DNA from 2 places in the Tenacibaculum halocynthiae genome. Region 1 is predicted to be linked to the other one. Evidence: riboswitches for the same ligand, from Rfam matches in the RefSeq annotation. Region 1 holds a riboswitch; the other holds the start of a gene.
The links. Region 1 has a riboswitch for cobalamin ahead of ACKTTQ_RS08115 (TonB-dependent receptor). Riboswitches for the same ligand answer to the same signal wherever they lie in the genome.
Positions count from the first base shown of each region.

Region 2: linked by a shared signal. The riboswitch ahead of ACKTTQ_RS17570 (TonB-dependent receptor domain-containing protein) and the one ahead of ACKTTQ_RS08115 (TonB-dependent receptor) in region 1 are both predicted to bind cobalamin.

Region 1 covers NZ_CAZELG010000021.1:242,041-245,476, forward strand. Annotated here, with positions in the region: gene ACKTTQ_RS08110 (PepSY domain-containing protein) at 1-1,269, shown strand, start outside; cobalamin riboswitch at 1,323-1,528, shown strand; gene ACKTTQ_RS08115 (TonB-dependent receptor) at 1,609-3,436, shown strand, end outside.
Region 2 covers NZ_CAZELG010000044.1:13,988-17,423, reverse strand. Annotated here, with positions in the region: gene ACKTTQ_RS17570 (TonB-dependent receptor domain-containing protein) at 1-1,562, opposite strand, end outside; cobalamin riboswitch at 1,596-1,793, opposite strand; gene ACKTTQ_RS17565 (ABC transporter substrate-binding protein) at 1,821-2,741, opposite strand; gene ACKTTQ_RS17560 (bifunctional adenosylcobinamide kinase/adenosylcobinamide-phosphate guanylyltransferase) at 2,845-3,348, shown strand; gene cobT (nicotinate-nucleotide--dimethylbenzimidazole phosphoribosyltransferase) at 3,354-3,436, shown strand, end outside.

The DNA.
Region 1 (3,436 bases):
ACGATACACAAACTAAGAGTTAACTCGATTCTTAACAATATCGTTTACCATATAGAAACTGGCTCGGGAAATCTTATTTCAAGATATGCTAAAAATGGAGAACTTGTAAAACTTACTAAAAATAAAGCGTTAGGTATTGCACAAAATGCTACTAATTTAAAAAGTACAGCTCAAGTCAACGTTCTTAAAGAAGTAGATCAATGGATTCCTAGACCCAAATACATTAAACATTTACCTATTTATAAAGTAACGTTTACAAACCGAGAAAACACATGGGTTCATGTATCTTCTCTTACTGGTGAGGTTTTAAATATTACCACCTCTCATGATCGTTTTTGGGCATGGGTTGGTGCCATACCACATTGGATTTATTTTAAAGACATACGCATACATAGTTATTTTTGGCAACAACTTATTTTATGGTTGGCTGGATTAGGTTTACTAATGACACTTACCGGAATAGTTACGGGGTTAATTCGCTATAAAAAGAAACCCAAAGCAAACTTTAAAAGGTTTAAAAATAAATGGTATAACCTACATTATTATTTTGGTTTAGGTTTTGGCTTATTTATTTGCACATGGGTATTTAGTGGCTTCATGAGTATGACTCCTTTTAATTGGGTGCCTAGCTCCTCTTTAAACCAACACGACAAAAACGTTTGGCAAGGACAAAACTTCACCTTAAAAAGTATTACTAATAAAGATTGGGATAATTTTAAAAAAGTTGCTTCCAAATCAAGTTTTAAAGAAATACATTTTTCTTTATTTAATGATAATGTCTTTATTGAAAAATTCAACAAAAACACTGTTAAAAATTATTGCATTACAAATAGTAATTACAAGGCAACAAACCAGCAATATATTGATAAAATAAACGAATTTAACATCAAAGAAAAAGTAACTGAATTAGTAGTACTTAATAAATATGACGCCTATTATTATGATCGGAAAAATATAAAAACACTTCCTGTTGTTAAAATTTTCACCAACCAGGATAACTATTATTACATCAATCCAAAAACAAATAGGGTACTTCTTAAATCTGCTCCTAAAAACAGAACAGAAAGATGGTTATATCATGGCCTACATAGTTTAGATTTTTCATTTCTTACAAAAAATCGACCACTTTGGGACATAATACTGATTTTCTTACTCATTGGAGGAACTATTACTTGCGTAACTGCTACTGGTTTGGGAATTAAATTCATTAAGCGTAAAATCAAAAAATATTCAAAAAAAAGAAAAGCTAAAAAAGTATCAAAGTATTGAGTTAAAAAGAAGAAAAACTAATTATAGACTCAATCCTGTAATAAAAAATCTATATATTCGCTTCGATTTTTGGTTTCTTATTCTTTCATAAAATTTTTGAATAAGAATTAAAAGGGAATTTGGTGCAAATCCAAAACTGTTCCCGCAACTGTAAAGCTTATTAAAGGCTTCATTAACAAAAACCACTGTGGGTAAAACTATGGGAAGGTAAATGAACGCTAAGCTAAGTCAGGAGACCTGCCTAAATCAAACCAATTTATAATAATAACTCTCGGGTAAAGAGTTAGAAAATTATGTTATTCATATTTTCTTTCCCTACCTGCTTAATTTCTTTTTTAAATGCAAAAATTGATTTTATGCAGTCTATGGACACTGTGTTTTTCACTATCCATATTCGCACAAAACAATACCGTTCAAGGTAAAGTAACTGATCAAGAAACTCAGTTAACAATTTCACAAGTACGTATTACAGCGAACAAAGTTTCCAAAGGAACAACTAGTGAAACAGGTAATTTTTCTATAAGAATAGAAAATTTCCCTGTAAAATTAACCTTCACTTCGGATGGCTATTTACAGAAAACAATTCTACTAAAAAAAGAAACCTCAAATTTAAATATTACACTAGAAAAGGAAGTTATTCAACTTTCAGAAATTGTCATCAATTCTAAAAACCAAAAAAAATTAGGAATTCAAAAGGTTTCTAAAATTTCATTACAATTAAGACCTATAAACAGTGCTCATGATTTTTTAAAAACAGTACCTGGTTTATTTATAGCGCAACATGCTGGAGGTGGAAAAGCTGAACAGATATTCCTTAGAGGATTTGATAATGATCATGGTACTGACTTTGCTGTTCTTGTAGATGATATCGGTATTAATTTAAGTTCTCATGCTCACGGACAAGGGTATGCCGATTTACATTTTTTAATTCCTGAAACTGTTCAAACTGCAGATTATTATAAAGGGCCTCATGAGGTTTCACTAGGTAATTTTGCGGTTTCTGGTGCAGCTAAATTTTCTTCAAAAAACAAACTACATCGTAACGTAGCTAAACTAGAATATGGGCAATATAACTTTGTTAGAGCTTTAGCAATGGTTTCTCTTTTAAATGAGAGTAGTTTTTTAACGAATAATAATGAGAATGCTTATGTTGCTATAGAAGGAACCTACAACACTAGTTTTTTTGAAAGTGATCAAAAACTAAGACGATTAAATACTTTTGCTAAATACACCCTTCCTCTTTCTGATGCTCACGAACTAAAAACTTCTTTTTCTACATTTCATAGTGATTGGAATGCTTCTGGACAAATACCTTTACGAGCAATTAAAAGTGGACTTATAACTAGATTTGGTGCTATTGATGATAAGGAAGGTGGTGATACTAAAAGAATTCATTTTAATGTACAATTAAGTTCTCGCCTTTCAGAAAACACTCAACTTACCAATCAATTGTATTATGTTTCTAACAAATATAACTTATTTTCTAATTTTTCTTTTTTCCAAAACGATCCTGTTAACGGTGATATGATTCACCAATACGAGAATCGTAACGCATATGCTTACAAAGGAAACTTATCAATAAAAAATCTATTACAAATACCAAATAGCACAACTTCTATTGGTTGGTCTTTTGAACATAATAACAATACGATTGGATTAAACAATGCTATTGGACGAACATTTTTAAAGGCAATAAATAAATTTGATATTGAAGAAACAAATATTGCTTTATTTTTAAAAGAAAGAATTCAAATAACCCCTAAACTAACAGCTTTAGGTGGTCTTAGAGCTGATTACTTCAATTTTAATGTAAATGAATTAGTACCAACACCTCAACAAGGAAACACTACAGCCTTTAGAGTTAGCCCTAAAGTTAGTTTATTTTATGATGCTACAAATAACATTCAGTTATATGCTAAAGCTAGTGTTGGATTTCATTCAAACTATGCGAATGCTGCAGTAAAAAACAGTGATGTAAATCCATTACCAAAAGCAATTGGATATGATGTTGGAACAGAATTTAAAATAGGAAAAAAGTTTGTAGGAAATCTTGCTGCTTTTTATTTACAAAGTGATGCAGAGTTTGTTTTTAGTCCTGATGGTTTTGAATTTGAAAATAAAGGTAGATCAAAACGAATTGGTAGTGAAGCTTCTTTTAGATACCAAC
Region 2 (3,436 bases), on a different contig from region 1:
TTATCTGTTCTTGTATTTTTAGCAAGAGTATAATTATAATTAATACTTGTAACTACTTTATAGTTTTTATAGTCAAGATTATAATTAAAACTTGCCTCAATTCCTTTATTCTTAGTTTTTGATAAATTAATAGGCACCCATACTCCTGGTCTATTAGGATCTCCTGAAGGAGTCCAAACAATTTTATCTTCAGTATTAATATAATATCCGCCTATATCAATAGATAGCTTTTTATTTTTATACCCAACACCAACTTCTCCTTGTAAAGATATTTCTGGTAATAAATCTAAATTACCTTGTCCAGGCCAAAATAAATCATTGTATGTAGGTACTCTATAATTTTTAGATCCATTAACTCTTATATAAAATTTTGAAAACGGTCTTATTTTTAATCCTGCGGAATATACAAATGGAACATTGTAGTCAGAATTGAAGTCTTTTCTTAATTTAATATTAAATGAAATAAGTTTTTTGATGTTTTGGCTATAAATGAAATATTGAGAAAATTGTTTCCTATTTTTTTCTTGAATCATGTCTGTTGAACCAAAGGTAGATTCATATTCAGAAAAAGAAGATACTGTTGCATTTATTTGAGGAAGTTTTAAATCTACTGAATACCCTCCTATAAATCTTCTTGACTTTCCAAAATTAAATTTTTCTGAAAGTTTATTTGAAAAGTATTGATACTTCTGTGTTAAGTAAGCTACTTTTATTTCATGATTTATATTTCGAGATGAAAAACCATAAATCAACATATTTCTATAATTAGTATCCTTATATTTTTCATTTGCTGAACTTGGGTTTGGCAATGTTCCCGAAAAATGACGTTCTCCTAAATAACTCGTACTAAAAAACTTAAGCTCAGAATTATTTTTAAATCGATATCCAAAACCTAAATTTATTCCATAATTCTCATAATTACCATTTGTATTATTAAACTCAGTATTAAAAAACTTAAAATCATTATCAGAGAAATTATGAGATATCCCTAACGAAACAGTGTAATTATTATCAGAAATTTTTGATTTATAGATAGAATTAAATGTAGAATAATTTCCTCCAGAAAAAATAAATTCGTTATTAATTTTAAATGTATCATTATATTGAAGTATATCGTTTAAATGTATTGTCCCGCCTATAGCTCCAGAACCATATTCAATACTTCCTCCCCCACTTCTTATATCAATTGCATCAAATAAATTAACTGTTAATGAATTAAATCCTGTTTGGCCGTTATTAACTGAGTTTATATTTATCCCATTCCAAACTACAGCTGTATTGGAGGCACTTGTTCCTCGAAAACTTACTGAACTAGTTCCTCCTTTACCATACTCTTTTAAGTATATTGATGAATTATACCTAATTAAATCTGTAAATGACCCTAAATTTCTAGTTATAACGGAATCAGAAAGGTTTATTATTTTCTGACCAGCTGAATATTTTTGTAATTTTTTAGTAGAATTAATAATAACTTCGTCTAAACGATTATAAATAGAGTCGTTTTGACTTACACTTATAAGTGTATAAAAAAAGAATGAAAAGGCTATTGTTTTTTTTATCATCTTTACATTAAACTTTTATCCCGAAAGTTTGATTTACATCAATATTATTTGGCAGGTCTCCTGGCTTGCTTATTGTAATTTGTCTTCCCATTTAAAATAAAACAGTGACGTAAAGATTAATTACAATATTATTAGCTTACAGTTGCGGGAACAGCCTCGGTTTTTAACCGAATTCCCTTTTAATTTCCTTTAATTAATTGTTAAAGAAAAACCAAAAATAATGGCAAATGTATTCTATTATTACATACCTACAACAACTTAGCTGTAATAATTTGAAAATTTAACTTTTAACTCATCAGCAATAGTATAATGATTAGGGTGAATCATTTGGGCCAAACACTCTATACCATCTACTAAAGTACTTGCTGATGATTGAGTAAACATAGCAAAATCAGCAATGTATACCTTTTTATTTTTCACTGCTCTTAAAGTATTCCATTCTTTTTTATCTTCTAAAAACTTCATATCTTCAAGAGTTCTTTTTATTCCATAACCACAAGGTGCTATAATTAACACTTCAGGATTATACTTAACAATTTTATCCCAAGAAATAACTATACTATCTCCAGATGGATGTGATAATAAATCTACCCCTCCAGCATATCCTATTTGATGAGGAATCCAGTGTCCGCAATTAAACAAAGGGTCAATCCATTCTAATAATAATACACTTTTAGATTGTATTTTATGTATCCTTTGAATATCTACAATATTATATATTCTTTCTTTTAATCCGTTTACATAATTAATTCCAATACTTTCTTGGTTCATTTCTCTTGCAATAGTCAAAGCATTATTAAAAACATCTTCTAAAGAGTTTGGTGTTATTGAAACTAATTTTGGGTGCTTCGCTAACTTGTAAGCTGATTTTGCAACAGATTCTGTATCTATTTGACAAACATCACATACATCTTGCGTAAAAATAAGGTCAGGCGATATACTCTTAAGAATAGGTTCATCTACATAGTACAAAGTACCTCCTTCAGCTTTAGTTCTTGAAAAAATATCAGTTATTTCTTTACTGGTTAATTCCTTTCCTTCTAATTTATATCGAACAGCAACTTCTTTTTCTTTTAATGCTATTTTAGGGCATTCAAAAGTTATTCCATTTAAATAATTTTGCAAACCCATGTCGTAAATCATTTGGGTTACAGCTGGCATAAAAGAGGATACAATCATTTGTTTGTTTTATCTAAAAAAAACAAAAGTAAATAGTAATTTACTTTAATCTTCGTTTTATTAAAAATCTTTGCAATATTTGTCTTCTCTATTTAACATATCTATGATTTACTATATAACAGGAGGTGAACGTTCAGGAAAAAGCAGTTATGCTCAAAAACTTGCTGAATCTTTATCTGATACTCCAATATACCTTGCAACCTCTCGTATTTGGGATGATAATTTTAAAGAACGCGTTGAAAGACACATTTCTGACAGAGATGATCGTTGGACAACTATTGAAGAAGAAAAATTAATTAGTACCTTTATTTCTGAAAAACAAACTGTAGTTATAGATTGTGTTACTTTATGGCTTACCAATTTTTATCTAGATACAAAAAACGATGTGCAGTTAAGTTTAGAATTAGCAAAAAAAGAAATAGATAAGTTAGCTCAAATAGATGCTAACATTATTATCATTTCTAATGAAATAGGCATGGGACTGCATGCTCAAACTGAAGTAGGTAGAAAATTTACTGAATTACAAGGTTGGACCAACCAATACATTTCAAAACATGCTAATAAAGCTATTTTTATGGTTTCTGGACTACCTTTAACGTTAAAATAAACTCAATGAATACAATAATACCCAATCTTTCTAAAAAATTACAAAATACCATTCAAGAAGAAATAGATTATAAAACAAAACCAATTGG